DNA from 3 places in the Exiguobacterium sp. s78 genome. Region 3 is predicted to be linked to each of the others. Evidence: riboswitches for the same ligand, from Rfam matches in the RefSeq annotation. Region 3 holds a riboswitch; each other region holds the start of a gene.

Region 1 (4,972 bases), 1.0 Mb from region 3:
CGGTCAAATGAACTTTTACCATCATCCTCATCCATTATTTTAAATTTCGAGGTTGTCTGTCAAGTTTTTTTCTTGTCAGCTACTTTTTTTATGTTGCAACCGCCCTGACACCATGCTAAGATAGCAAAGTGTCTATTAGGACGAACGCAAAACAACATAAAAGGAGGCGGAACGCATGGCACGTAAATGCTACGTTACTGGGAAATCGCCAAAGTCGGGTAACAACCGTTCACACGCATTGAACAAAACAAAACGTACTTGGGGAGTCAACGTACAAAAAGTACGTATCCTCGTCGACGGTAAGCCGAAAAAGGTTTGGGTTTCAGCTCGAGCTCTTAAATCAGGTAAAGTCGAACGCGTATAAGGCGCAACCACCGGATGGGAATCTTCCCTTCCGGTTTTTTTATGCCCTCATTTATTTTTCTCATAAACTAATTGTCGCTTTTATTGAAAACGCTTACAATAGGAACGTACTTTATTTTGTCAGAATTGGGGGAAGTCATCATGCAACTCAAACGAGAGATGACGAGTCGACACCTGTTCATGATTTCACTCGGCGGAATCATCGGAACAGGCTTATTTTTAGGGTCAGGATTAACGATTTCACAAGCAGGACCTCTCGGGGCGGTCCTCAGTTACATCGTGGGTGGGACCATCATGTATCTGACGATGTTATGTCTAGGAGAATTAGCGGTCTATCTGCCGGTCTCGGGGTCATTTCAGACCTATACGACCCGCTTCATCGGACCAGGGGTCGGCTTTGCCGTCGGTTGGATTTATTGGCTCGGCTGGGCCGTGACGGTCGCACTCGAAATTACAGCTGCCGGCAGTTTGATGGACCGCTGGTTTCCGAACGTACCCGTTGTCGTCTGGTGTACCGTCTTTACGGTCTTGCTGTTCGGTCTGAATGCCGTCTCCGCCAAAGCATTCGGTGAAGCTGAATTCTGGTTCTCGAGTTTGAAGGTCCTCGCGATCCTGTTCTTCATCATTCTAGGTGGCGCTGCTTGGTTCGGCTGGTTACCGATGGAAGCAGATCGCCCAACATCGTTATTCGCGAACTTTACGGCAAGCGGTTGGTTTCCAAACGGGATTCTCGGTGTCTTGACGACGATGATTGCCGTCAACTTCGCCTTCCAAGGAACGGAATTGATCGGTGTTGCGGCTGGGGAGTCCGACACGCCCGAAAAATCGATTCCAAAAGCCATCCGCAATACAGTCTGGCGGACGTTCATCTTCTTCGTCTTATCGATTACGATCGTTGGTGCATTAATTCCGTATGAAACAGCTGGCGGAGTCAGCAGTCCGTTCATCATGGTCTTTGATGCGATTGGTATTCCGTACGCTGCTGATTTGATGAACATCGTCGTCTTGACAGCGTTGTTGTCCGTCGGAAACTCCGGATTATATGCGGCGACTCGGATGTTATGGGCAATGGCGCAAGAAGGGATGATTTCAAAGAAATTATCTTACGTCAATGCACGTGGTGTGCCGATGCGCGCTTTACTCTTTACGATGATGTTTGCGATGTTATCGCTCCTAACCGCGTTTTTCGCAGAGGATACCGTCTTCATTTGGCTCTTGTCCTTAGCCGGACTTGGCGCTCAAGTCGGCTGGATTTCGATTTCTGCTTCGCAGCTCGCATTTCGTCGTCAGTTCGTCCGAAACGGACACGATGTATCCGAACTGAAATTCAAGACACCACTCTATCCGGTGTTACCACTGATTTCGCTGACGTTAAACGTCGTCGTCCTCGTCAGTCTTGCGTTTCAAGCGGATCAACGAATCGCTCTATACATCGGTGTTCCTTTCTTCCTCGTCATGTGGGGAAGTTATCATCTCTTCGTCAAAGGAAAACATCTATCCGCCCAAAGCGACATCCGTGTCGCCCCTTCTCAACTCGAAGAATAATTTCATCTAAAAAGAGGCCGTGGATTTGTCCACGGCCTCTTTCATATGATTGTTCTATTCCTTAAGCGTCCGCATCATCAATAGTTCTCCTTGGTGGAGCTCTACTTTCGCTTCTGACGCACGCCATTCATTACTAACGGTCAAGGAACCTCCGACGGGTACGGGATGTGCATCGAGTGGGTATTTGACTCCGGATAAGCTTAAAGTCGATGGTACGAGTGGAATGAAAGAAAGATAATGATAGCTCCCTGCTTCGACTGCATACGTTCCCTCAGCCAAGTATCGCACCTCTTCTCGTTTCGTCACGAGTCTGGTCTCTGGATATCGCTTCAACAGGTACACATTTTGGACGGTCATGTCGAGCCGCCCACCTGTCGCCCCGATGATGATGGTATCCTCAAACCGTTTCATCTCTGATGCTGTACGAAGTGCCAGTTCGAGATCCGTTTCATCTTTCTCGGCCGGATGAACGATTGCCCCTTCTGGTACATAACCAAGCGAATCAAAATCACCAATCGTCAGGTCGCATGTCAGCCCAAACGATTCAATCGTCTGAACACCACCATCGACACCGACGATAAAATCACCCGGCTGACAAAACGTCCGTAAATCCGGCACTTCTTCTCGCGGACCGGCACAGACGAGAATCGCCCGCATCTCAGACGCCTCGTGCCGAATAACGGAGTAAGCGTGGCGCAGTCGTAAATAGAATTCCTGCTACGATTCCACATAAGATGTACGAAGGAACCATATACGTTGCGTTATAGACAAAAGAGTATTCCACGACTGGACCTTTTGCATACTCGGCAAAAAAGACGATTCCACTGATGACATGACAGATATAACGGAGTCCTGCGCCTAATAACGTCGCCAGGAGAACGAACGCCATCAAGCTTTTCTTTTGTCCATTGCGCGCGGCTAGTCTGACTTGACGCGCGAACAGACCACTTAATCCGACGACACCATACGCAATCGTATAGTCAAGCATCGGTTGAACGATCGTCAAGACTTGAGGAGCGAACATCAATTGAATCGTACCGACAAGCGCTCCCGTAACGACCCCTCCGACGACACCGTGGCGAAATGCCATGACGAAGATCGGTAGCATCGCTAAGCTGATTGAGCCTCCTTGTGGCATTTTGAATGGAATCAGTAAATCAAAGACGACTCCGAGACTGGCGAAGATGGCAATTTCCATCATCATTTGTAACCGTTTCATGCTATTTTTCCTCCTTCATTGTACGAGAGGACGCAAAAAGGCAGTACGACGAACGCCGTACTGCCTGCGTGCGCCACATCCCTACGTCCGTTTGAACGGAACAGGTTCGAAGGGTTAAAGTCTAAAAGACTCCTCTCAGCCGCTTTTCAAGCGACACCCCTTGCGGTCATCATATTTCGTTTTCTCGTTCTTATTATACGGCAGCCCCTTGACGAATGCTAGTGATCGCTTCCGCATAATCTGGTGCATTGTAGATTGCTGATCCTGCGACGAGAACGTTCGCACCGTTATCGATGCAAAGCTTTGCCGTTTCCGGATTGACGCCACCGTCAATCTCGATTTCAAATGTCAGACCACGATCTGCTTTCATTTGCGCAAGTGCTGCGAGTTTCGGCATGACACGCTCGATGAAGGCTTGTCCACCGAAGCCCGGATTGACCGTCATCAATAAAACCATATCGACATCCTCAAGGACGTGTTCAATCGTTGATAATGGCGTATGGGGATTCAAGACGACTCCTGCCTTTGCGCCCGCTGCTTTGATTTGTTGCAAGACACGATGGACATGATTCGTCGCTTCGACGTGGAACGTCACGATGTCCGCCCCTGCTTTGACGAAATCCTCGACGAAACGTTCTGGCTGGTCGATCATCAAATGGACATCGAGAATCATATCCGTCTTTTGACGTAAGCAGCTAAGCACAGGTAATCCAAATGAGATGTTCGGTACGAACTGACCGTCCATGACATCAAAATGGATATAGTCCGCGCCTGCTGCTTCGACTGCTTTAACATCGCGTTCGAGATTCGCAAAATCTGCTGATAAGATAGATGGTGCAATTTTAATCATCTTCAATACCTCCGGGCTCGATTCTTGATTTCGTCTATAAACATACCATAGTTCTCATAACGAGAGGACATGATTTCTTGGGCTTCGACGGCTTCCTTGACGGCACAACCGGGTTCATTCAAATGCAAGCAACCTCGGTATTTGCAATCATCTTGTACAGCCACGAATTCAGGGAAACTCCACCGTACATCCTCGATTTCCATATCATACGGAAAATCGAGGTTCGAGAAACCTGGCGTATCGGCAATCAATCCTTCGGCAAGCGGCATCAATGTGACGTGGCGCGTCGTATGACGTCCGCGTCCGAGTGATTTCGAGATCGCACTTGTTTCTAAATCAAGAGAGGGTTCCAGTGCATTGAGCAATGAACTTTTCCCGACACCGGATTGTCCGGCGAGAACGCTCGTTTTTCCAGCAAGTAACGGACGGACTTGCTCAATACCTGCCAACGTCTCACTTGATGTCTCGATGACCGTATACCCAATCTTCCGGTAAGCGGCAATCGCCTCTCGGACAGACGGTCCTTTAACATCGTCCAGCAAATCCATCTTCGTCAATAGGATGACGGGTTGAATTTCCTTCGCTTCGATCAAAACGAGAAATCGGTCGAGCAAGTGCGCTGAAAAATCAGGTTCTGCCGCCGAGACGACGAGCAATGCCTGGTCGATATTCGCGACTGGAGGGCGTACTAAAAAGTTGTCCCGCTCCTTCACTTCGAGAATATATCCTGTCTCACTTTCGATATGAAGAACGACCTCGTCTCCGACGACTGGACTGATGCCGCGTTTTCGGAAATTCCCTCTTGCCCGTGAACGGACCTCTCCTTCTGGTGTCATGACATCATAAAAGCCACCCTGCAGACGTATGATCGTTCCTTCTCGATTCTCTTCGATGCGTTGTTCCGTCATCCTATGCACTCCTTTTTCATCACATTCATTGTGCGTCTTTTGCTTGATTGTACGTGATGGTTTTTGAACGATACACCGTATCGTCTT
Region 2 (4,972 bases), 650 kb from region 3:
CCGCAAACAATGCCGGAGCTTTCGCACCTGTTAAGCGGATGATCGCATCCGACTCGATTGGAGGGTGATGCTTGAAGCGGAGTGGTGGTTCGTCATCTATTGGACGTTCCTGGATCCAATATACATCGAGTTCTTTTAACCGTCTCGCAATCGCTTCCGCTGCGGGGTGTCCTGAAAGTAACTCTGGATCCGTGATGAGTATAATCGGCACATCCGCTGTTTTCAAGGACGCCGCCATCTCGACAGCCGCTACACCACTTCCAATCACGACTGGACGCTTTGCTTGTTGCAGACACTTTAATGTATCTGGTAACCGGTAGTTCGGTTTAATCGATAATCGTGTCTTATCTTCCGCCCAATCGAACGAGCCGATATTCGTCGAGACGACGTCATAAGTGTAACGCCTGCCGGATGCACCGAAGACGACCTTTTCATCGGGGTCGATTTTGATGACGGTCTCTTCGATGAACTGTTTATCATTGGCGCGACACAGTGCGGCGACGTCGATACGGATCTCATCGATATCGTACGTTCCGTCAACAAGTCCGGAGTACATGCCCGAGTAATATTGGTACGTCGAGGCATTTAAAATCAGCCACTCGACGTCTTCTGTTGGTCCATTGGTAATGCAATGCAGGTGAGCGTGTCCTGCACCAATCAAGAGGATTCGTTTCATATCGTTCTCCTTCAATCTGTCTTGCTAGAATGTACCCGGATACGGGTGGCGGTAATCATAGCCAAAAGACAAGACTGATGAACAGGAGGATGACCATGAGATAGATAACATCCTGGCGCTGAACGACTGGCACTTCATAATATGTCCGTTCTGCTGAAAAATGACGGGCTTCGAAAGCGATCGCCATCCGTTCTGCCCGCTGAATCGATCGCGAGAAGAGCGGTAAGCCGATTGATAGGAACGCATCACCAGGAAAGCGACTGTGAACGTTCCGAATCATCCGGACTTGCCGTAAGACGCGGACTTCTTCGACCAAATGTGGAAGAAAGCGGATCCCGGCAAGAAATCCGTACGCGAAGCGAGGCGATACCTTTGCTTGGTGAATCAAGCTCATCACGAACCGGGTCGAATCGGTCGTCGTGACGAAAGCGAAACTTAAGCAGACGAACGTTGCCATCCGTAAGGCAAGTAACCAGCCGTGCATGACACTTTCCGATGTGACATGAAACCAACCAAACGACCATAGAGGATTCGTTCCTTTGCCGAAGGCTGCCATCATCCAGAACGTCAATAAGAATAATAGACTGTAAGGTGCGAGTCGTTTCAAGAAATCGCGAGGACCCCACCCGGAGAGGAGTAGCAGCGCGATAGCAAAACTCAGGAACACCAACGTCTTGACCCAGTCGTTCGTTGCAATCAAGGCAAACATGATCAAAAACAATCCGCTACCTTTGATGACAGGATTGAGTTTAGCGAACGGTGACGCGTTCGTCTGCATGGCGCTTCACCTCCTGGAATTGGTACGAAAGTGGACGTTGTAGCTGACAGCGTTCGAGTAACGGAACGTCAGCGAATAACTCGCTCGGACGTCCGTCAAAAGCAATACGCCCTTGCTCCATGACGAGGACACGATCCGCGTATCGGGCGACGAGTTCCATATCGTGTGTTGCCATGACGAGCGTCGTTCCGTTTTGTTGTTCCGTCAACAACTGTTCCATGAGCCGCCGTGTCGTCAATCCATCCTGTCCGAACGTCGGTTCATCGAGCAACAATAAATCCTTCGTCTGCCCGAGCATCGTCGCGACGCTGAGTCGTCGTTGTTGCCCCGTACTAAGCGCAAGCGGTGACTGCTGTTTGACGGATGCGAGTTCCAGCCGTCCGAGCAACGTCGTGCGCTCATCACTCGTCGCTGCTCGGTGACTCCAGTTGATTTCCGCTTCAACCGTTAGCTTGAGAAACTGCAGATCCTGTTGTTGAAAGACATAGCCGACGTGCTCATAAAAGCGTCTCCGGGAGTAACGCTGAACCGGACGTTCCTGGAACCGATATGTTCCACGATGGGGAAGCAACCGACCGAGTGTTGCAAGCAACGTACTTTTCCCGGATCCGTTTGCCCCGAGCAGCATCACCCATTCTCCTGTCTGCAGGGAAAATGTCGCATCGGTTAGCGGGTAAGGTGCTTTCGTCGATAATGCAGCAATGTGTAACAGGGGAATACCTGCTGTAGCGACTGGAGGAAGCACGTGAAGTCGCGCTGCTTGTGGTCCATCTATGGGTAACGTCTCTAACGTGTACGGATACAAAGAAGGAACAGCGATGCCTTTCGATTGAAGCTCTGTATAAGCCTGCGGGAACAAATCCTGCGGATGCGCCGTCGCAGTAATCGATCCGTCCTCAAGTAAGACGATCTGGTCGATGTACGGTAAACAGACATCGAGTTGGTGCTCGATCAAGACGATCGTTAAATCGTGTTCTTTCTGAATCCGAAAGATCAACGCCATCAGTTCGTGTTGTCCGATTGGATCAATCTGGGCTGTTGGTTCATCGAGTAATAAGATCGTCGGCTCGAGCGCTAGGACCGCGGCGAGCGCGAGGCGCTGTTTCATCCCCCCGGATAGACTTGCGATCGGTGTCGAGAAGGGGAGAGGGAGACCGACGAGTGCGAGTAAGCGTTCAATTCGTTCCTCCATCTCCGCACGTGGAATCGACCGGTTTTCTAAACTAAAAGCGATTTCGCGTCCAATCGTTTCCATGCAGAACTGTTCTTCTGGATTTTGAAATAAGACTCCGACCGAACCGGACCGGGTAACGGTACCAGTCTGTTCGACTTCGATCGTCTCCGGTGTCAGTCCGGCTAGGGCATGAAGCAGTGTCGTCTTGCCACTCCCACTGCGTCCAAGCAAAAGGGTCGTTCCTTGTTCGATCGTCAGCGATACATGATCGAGCACCGATTTCATCTGACCCGGATAGCGGATGCTGAGGTCGTCGACAGTAATCATGCGACTTCCCGTTTCGCACGTCCGGCCGCAAACCCGTTCAAGACACCGGTCGCAACAAGGCGACGGACGAGAATCGCTGCAAGCAAGCCGCCGAGTAATGCGCCACTAATCAATTGTAAGCCAGTTGTCGCAAGCAACGTCGTCGCCGTGTAGTAACCGAATCCGTTCGCGATCAGACTATAGACGATGCTACCAATTGCGGCTCCAACACCCGATAACATCAATGTCCAGGTGTCATAACGGCGATAACGCGTCATCGCGAAGACGAGTTCCGCACCAAGTCCTTGGCAGACCCCGATCAGTAGAGCCGATAAGCCAAAGTGACTACCCGTGAACAGCTCGACAGCTGCCGCGACGATTTCCGCGATGAGGGCAGCACCCGGTTTTTGAATGATTGCTGCGACGAGCGGGCTCGCGATGATCCAGATCCCAAACATCCAGTTGGCACCGACTGGCCCGAAGATTGCAGACATCGGTAACCAGAGTGTTGACCAACCGAGATAGATGACCCCGCAAGCGACGGCGAGCATCATCATGACCATGATTTCTTTCATTTTCCAGTGTTGCATCGTGTTCGTCCTCCTTTAAGTGGGGGAGACGCCAAAAAAGACCGCCCTCCGTAAAAAAGAGAGCGGTCCTCAGAAAAACTGCGCGCAGCAGGAGTCATTGGATGTGATCGCTCCACTTTCCTACGCTAGTATGAACTAGATCAGGTTCGAAGGGTCCGAAGTGAATCGTCTCAGCCAAATGGGCTCCCCTAGTGGATATGGTAATAGGTGATACGCTGTTCACTTTAGGCAATCTTCTGTCTATTGTCAAGACACAAAAAAACGATACGCCACGAAGGGCGTATCGTCAAACGACTTATTTGTTGTCTTCGTTCTCTTCTTTTGCTTCTTCTGAAGACTCTTCCGTAGCTTCCGCTTCGTTGTCTTCGCCAGCTTCCGCTTGTGCCTCAGCTTCTGCTTCTTCGATTTCCTCAAGCTCTTGTTCAAGCGTTGATTCGACGACAGCTGCGACTTGAATGTCACCTTCTGTGACGATACGGAAATCTTTTTGTTCCGGAAGATCAGCTACAGAGATCGAATCGCCGATTTCGAGGTTCGTGACGTCGACTTCGACGTTCTCTGGCAATTTATCTGGTGTTGCTGCGACTGTTACTTTAAAGAGTGTCTGTGACAGGAATCCGCCGACTTTAGCGCCAGCTGCTTCGCCGACGAGTACGACGTCTGCTTCGACTTCTGTCTCTTCATCCATTTTAACAGCGATGAATTCAACGTGATCGACAGTTGGTGTGAAGACATCCATATCACGACGGTTGATCAAGACGTTAATATTTTTACCGTCGAGTTTCAGTGAAATCAAGACGTTCTCACCGTTTTCTCGAACGATTTTAAGCAATTCTTTTTCTTCAAATGCGATTGGTGTACTTTCCACTTTGTAACCATACACGACACCAAGAGCTTTTCCTTCATGACGTAATTGTTTACGGAGTGAGCGTGGACGTACCTCGCGTTTTTCGGCTGTTAATTTAACTGACATGTTCATTTCCCCCTTGAATTTGGTATAGCCCTCAAAAGGTAATGAATGTAGGAGCAGGACAAGTCCTGAACAATATGAAACATGCTAAGACAATCGGTTTCAGACTCGCTTTGAATCTGACGCTTTCGTGACTTTGCATTTCTCTCCCAGGTCATTACGCTGATATTGAGAAACATGTGTGAGTAAGTCACCGTTTGATGCGGTGCTAGTGAGTTTATACCCCTATGTTTTAAATCCTTAAACCTCTAATTTTTATTTTTTAAAGTCGAAAGACCTCCAAACCGCTTGAAATCAAGGGTTGAGAGGTCTTTCGTTTTTTTCATTTTTTATGGTGATGCGTTGGTTTTCACGGACCAACACGCGGATGAGACGTTCGATGTGCCGCATCGTCGTCTGTCCCATCGTTGAAATTTGGAGCCATTGATTACGGACGAGATAGTCGCTTTCATATTGAACATGATAGCCCTGAATCCGA
Region 3 (4,972 bases):
TTGCCGGAGTCGACGAATCGCTTCCTTCATTTTCTTTATTTTTTTCTGTTGCTCTTGATACGCATGGAACTGCTCGAGCAGACGGCGTTCTCTCTCGACGACGAACGCGCTGTAGTTCCCTATATAGGTTGTCAGTTCACCGTCTTCGAGTTCAACGATCGAAGTGACGACGGCGTCTAAGAAGACCCGGTCGTGAGAGACGAGCAGGATGGTTCCTGTGTAGTCCCGTAAGAACTGCTCCAGCCATTCAACGGCAGCTAAATCGAGATGGTTCGTCGGTTCGTCAAGAATAAGCAGATTTGGTTCCATGAGTAACATGCGACCGAGACAAATCTTCGTCTGTTCACCACCGCTCAACTGGTGGAAAGGACGAGTGAGTAACGGAAGGAGATGTAATCCGTTCACCATGCGTTCGATTTTCGAGTCGAGTAGATAGCCGTCCTTTTGTTCGAATGCATTCGTCGCTTCCGCATACCGTACGAGTAGTGCATCGAGATCATCTGGTGCTGTCGCCATCATTTGCTCCAACTGTTGCATCCGGGAACGGATCGCAAGAGTCTCTGCAAACGCTGTCCAAAGGACGTCGAGTCCGGTCATCGTTTCACTATATACAGGAAGTTGTTCCAAGTAGCCGATCGTCAAACCGTTCTTTTGATAGATGACACCACCGTCCGGTTGCTCAAGGCGAGCAAGCAAGCGGAGTAATGTCGTTTTACCACTCCCGTTTCGTCCAATTAGACCGACACGGTCGTGTTCGTTTAAGAAGAGGGAAACATCCGTTAAGATCGTTTCGCCTCCGAATTGTTTGGTCAGGTGTTGAATGTCGCAAATCATCATAATCAATTGATCCTTTCGCGCGCATCAAAAAAGGAGAGCGCAAATAGCACTCTCCCTAACGTGTGAAAGATGCGCTTTGCAGTATTTTTCATTCATGAAGTTCTTAAAAAAGGACAGACGGGTGCCTTAGAACGCCATTCCATGAAAAATCGCGCGCAACAGATACAATTGTTCCATCAACCAGTGTTTGCACGCGGCAAAGTCCATCTTTTCACACCACCTTTCGTTTCAGATACATCTAGTTTACTATTTTTTTGTCAGTTACGGAAGTCTGAATTATTTGAACACGCCAGCAATCGAGCTGAAGAAGTCACTGAGTCCATCGAATAGTTTAGCAAAAAACCCTTTCGTTTCTTCTGAAGTCGCGAAGGCATGGATGTCTTGTCCCGCATTTTTAAGTCCACTTTCGATTTGTCCCCAGTTGATGTTCGCTTGCTCCATTTGATTGAATAGATTCGTCAACCGGTCCATTTGTGCGTCAGACAACTGGATATTGTTGTTTTGAATGACTTGGACGATCAGGTTTTCGATCTCGACTTTGGTTTCCGGTTTTTGATTGGCGATCTCAGCCTTGATCTCATTCATTAAGTCTGCGACTTTATCCGTGCCGACCGTTTTTCCGACGTCTGATGTGACCGATAATTCTTGCTGTGCTAAATCCTTGCGTTCGTCACTTAACTTAATTCCAGTCTCAGCGGAAGTTTGATCGTACGCTTTCATGATTCCTGTCAGTGCCGATGTCCCGGTCACCTTGTAGGGAGAAGTGATCGTGATATCGGCATCTTTGACACCCGCTGTGACGAGAGCGTTGAGATACATATCCTTCGTCACCCATGTGATGTTTTCCGTCGAGACGGAGAGTCCATCTCCTTTTTCCGTCAGTTCGATTTTAGCCGACGAATACATATTGCCGCCTTTTTGCGACTGTGGGATGTTTTTCCCGAGATATTTTTCCTCGTCAGCAGAAGTTGCGATGATCGGTGTGATCCCTTCCGGTGCATTGAGACGTGAAAGCACCCATGCTTTATCTTTTGCGCCGAGCGACTCCCCGAGTGTGACGATCGTCTTATCGACGACTTGTTCGGCGGATGCGGCTGTTGGGAGTAATAAAGCAGAAGCGATAACGGCTGATGCCATGATTTTTGTTGGTGTATGCATAATGAAATCCTCCAATTGTAAGTAACAGAATGAATTATAGTATCAGGTACTAAATTTAGTGTACGGTAACGATGTCTGTTCGGAATCGGTCTGCAGATGGAGACGGTATCCGTCTTCTGACACTCCATAGTATAGCGAAAAAAGGACAACTTGACTTCCGTTTTCAGCATGCTATAGTGAATGGGAATCGAATAATGACCACTAGGGGAGTCAGTAGGCTGACTGAGACGAACGAAGACGTTCGGACCCTTTGAACCTGATTAAGTTCGTACTTACGGAGGGAAGTGGCGTCAAGTCTTGTTCTTCTTGCGCCATGCCCGTGTGTTTCGGGGTGGTGTTTTTTCGTTTCATAACTAAACGAGGAGGATGAGATCATGACATTCACACAAGAAATCAAACAAGCGGCACAAGCGTATTGGGATAGTAGTTTTACGCACCCGTTCGTACAAGGAATCGGGGAGGGGACGTTACCACTCTCGAAATTTCGGCATTACGTCATGCAGGATGCCTATTACTTAAAACACTTTGCGAAGATTCAAGCGAAGGCAGCGTCAAAAGCAGACGACTTCGCGACGATCGCGACACTTGCCGAACATGCGACTTCGACTTATGAGGCAGAGCTGAGCTTACATCAATCATTTTTTGAGCCGCTCGGTATTACGGCAGCAGACCTTGAAGCATTTGAACCGGCACCGACAGCATATGCGTACGTTTCGCACATGCATCATGCGAGTGAAGGAACGCTCGGTGAGACGATTGCTGCCATCTTGCCATGTTACTGGTTGTATTATGAAGTCGGGCAACAATTACTGACGTGTACACCGGAAGAAAAAATCTATCAGCAATGGATCGACACGTATAGCTCGGAATGGTTTGAAAAGGTCGTCTTTGAACAGATTGCACGGCTTGATGCGCTGGCGGAGCAAGCGAGCCCAACGGAACGCGAGCGGATGAAACGTCATTTCGTGACAAGTTGTTACTATGAGTTACTCTTCTGGCACATGGGGTGGACGGAAGAGACGTTCACGTCGGTCTACGAAACGATTCCAGCACGCCCGGTATCTTCTTAAACCAGTAGATGGTAGAATTAGGAATACCATCTAGTGAAAGTAGGGATTGGAATGGAAATCGTAGTCATCGCACTCGTGATCCTCGCGGCATATGCTATGCAACGAATGCTTGGTAAAGTCAAAGTAAGATTTGTAGGACTTATCATCCCAACGTTGATCGTGTTATCCGGTATATCCGCATCGACTCGAAACTTTAAGGTAGCGTATAGCATGGGAAGCTATATTTCTGCTGTTCTTGTCATCGTCGTCTATGCACTGCTGACTTATTGGTTATACCGCGTCTACCATCGTGCGAAAGAAGAAGCTGAATATCCGTATCAATCATTAAAAGACCGAGGCATCCTTTAAGGAGCTTCGGTCTTTTAATGTATCACGTCATCATTTTTTCCAGTTTTTAAAGCCGTCACCGAATTCGAGATGCAGTTGATCGGTAAAGACACCGTTCTGAAAGACCGGCACATCAACCGGTAAAGTGCCTTGCGGTTTGAACGTTCCGAAGATTGCTCGGATACCTGCAGGCAGGTTCGGTCCCGCTGATTTTAGATTGCCTGCTTCGGAGTCTGGACCGTTCGGGTCGCCTTTGAAGCCATAGACGAGGACGTGTGCCGGTGCGTCCGGTTGAACGGCGACATCGTTTGGGTTACGGAGACTGAGCAGGACGGATGGTGTATCCGTTTGTTTCGCATAGCGGAAGATCGAAGCTGGAATTGCTTGTTCTGGTGCAGTAGGTAGTAGTTTAGTACTCGTGTTGACGTTGGAACCGACGATGATGTAATCTGCTGCATCGAGTTGCGCCCGTAATGTCGGGTTTTGGTCGAGCGATAGCGTAGTAGCCGAGTAATTCGCTGTCGTCACGTGCCAGTTCCGATTCTTCGGTAGGGAAGCGATCGTTTTTTTCATGCTGTCCGTTTGATCCGCCGCAGGAGCGATCACAAGAACGTTGGCATTCTTTTTCGGTTTGAATGGTAAGGTCCGCTGATCATTTTTCACGAGTGTGACCGCGGCTTCCGTCATCGCACGTTCTTTTGCTTTATGCTCGGGACTACCGACGATTTGGTTCGATTGCGCGATTTTTTCAGCTAGGGATGTCGTGTCAGTCGTACCGTTCCAAATTCCGCGTTCTGCTTTCAGGGTCAGGATTCGCTCGACCGATTGATCAATTCGTTCCTCTGAAAGACGACCGTCTTTAACCGCTGCAATCACATCTTTGAAAATCTGATCGAGCTTTTCGACATCTTGTTCGGAACGAAGAATCGTCGGCATGAGCGCGATATCGACACCGGCGTCAAACGTCTTTAAGACGGCTTCTGATTCCGTGAAGTTGTCGGCGATTGCCTGCATGTTCAACGCGTCTGTGATGACGATGCCATCGTAGCCAAGTTTTTCGCGCAGTACGCCCGTGATGACATCATCCGATAACGTCGCAGGTAAAGGGAAGGTACCATTTGTCGACGTGACGACTTCAGGTTCGATTTGCGGCATCCCGATGTGTCCTGTCATGATCATATCGATGTCTTCAGCAATAGCTCGCTTGAACGGTACGAGCTCGACTTGTTCTAGCTCCTGCAGGGACCGGTCAACGACCGGTAATCCATAGTGGGAATCGGTCGCCGTATCGCCGTGACCCGGGAAGTGTTTGGCGGTCGCCGCGACACCTTCAGACTGAATTCCCTTCATTAGAGCGGAACCGAGTGTGCCGACGAGCTCCGGATCACTCGAGAACGAGCGGACACCGATGACGGGATTTCCAGGATTGCTGTTGACATCAAGATCCGGACCGAAGTTGACATTGATGCCGAGCGCACGCAGTTCCGAACCGATGATATGACCGGCATCATTGGCATATGTGCTACTGCGGGTCGCACCTAACGCCATGTTGCCAGGTAAGTTCGTCCCTGTTCCGAGCC

What was found. Region 3 has a riboswitch for thiamine pyrophosphate ahead of tenA (thiaminase II). Riboswitches for the same ligand answer to the same signal wherever they lie in the genome.
Region 1: another riboswitch for thiamine pyrophosphate. It lies ahead of thiT (energy-coupled thiamine transporter ThiT); the one in region 3 lies ahead of tenA (thiaminase II).
Region 2: another riboswitch for thiamine pyrophosphate. It lies ahead of KNQ18_RS06520 (ECF transporter S component); the one in region 3 lies ahead of tenA (thiaminase II).

Annotation. Positions count from the first base shown of each region.
Region 1 is NZ_JACSNB010000001.1:881,470-886,441, reverse strand. Features, by position in the region: gene rpmB (50S ribosomal protein L28) at 176-364, shown strand; gene KNQ18_RS04355 (amino acid permease) at 505-1,908, shown strand; gene KNQ18_RS04350 (thiamine diphosphokinase) at 1,963-2,565, opposite strand; gene thiT (energy-coupled thiamine transporter ThiT) at 2,567-3,127, opposite strand; TPP riboswitch at 3,189-3,298, opposite strand; gene rpe (ribulose-phosphate 3-epimerase) at 3,321-3,977, opposite strand; gene rsgA (ribosome small subunit-dependent GTPase A) at 3,980-4,885, opposite strand; gene pknB (Stk1 family PASTA domain-containing Ser/Thr kinase) at 4,911-4,972, opposite strand, start outside.
Region 2 is NZ_JACSNB010000001.1:1,270,714-1,275,685, forward strand. Features, by position in the region: gene KNQ18_RS06505 (NAD(P)/FAD-dependent oxidoreductase) at 1-676, opposite strand, end outside; gene KNQ18_RS06510 (energy-coupling factor transporter transmembrane component T family protein) at 732-1,454, opposite strand; gene KNQ18_RS06515 (ABC transporter ATP-binding protein) at 1,426-2,955, opposite strand; gene KNQ18_RS06520 (ECF transporter S component) at 2,952-3,524, opposite strand; TPP riboswitch at 3,625-3,724, opposite strand; gene KNQ18_RS06525 (50S ribosomal protein L25/general stress protein Ctc) at 3,820-4,497, opposite strand; gene KNQ18_RS06530 (GNAT family N-acetyltransferase) at 4,789-4,972, opposite strand, start outside.
Region 3 is NZ_JACSNB010000001.1:1,919,021-1,923,992, reverse strand. Features, by position in the region: gene abc-f (ribosomal protection-like ABC-F family protein) at 1-837, opposite strand, end outside; gene KNQ18_RS10005 (DUF1002 domain-containing protein) at 1,114-1,995, opposite strand; TPP riboswitch at 2,189-2,295, shown strand; gene tenA (thiaminase II) at 2,370-3,065, shown strand; gene KNQ18_RS09995 (hypothetical protein) at 3,117-3,413, shown strand; gene KNQ18_RS09990 (glycoside hydrolase family 3 protein) at 3,444-4,972, opposite strand, start outside.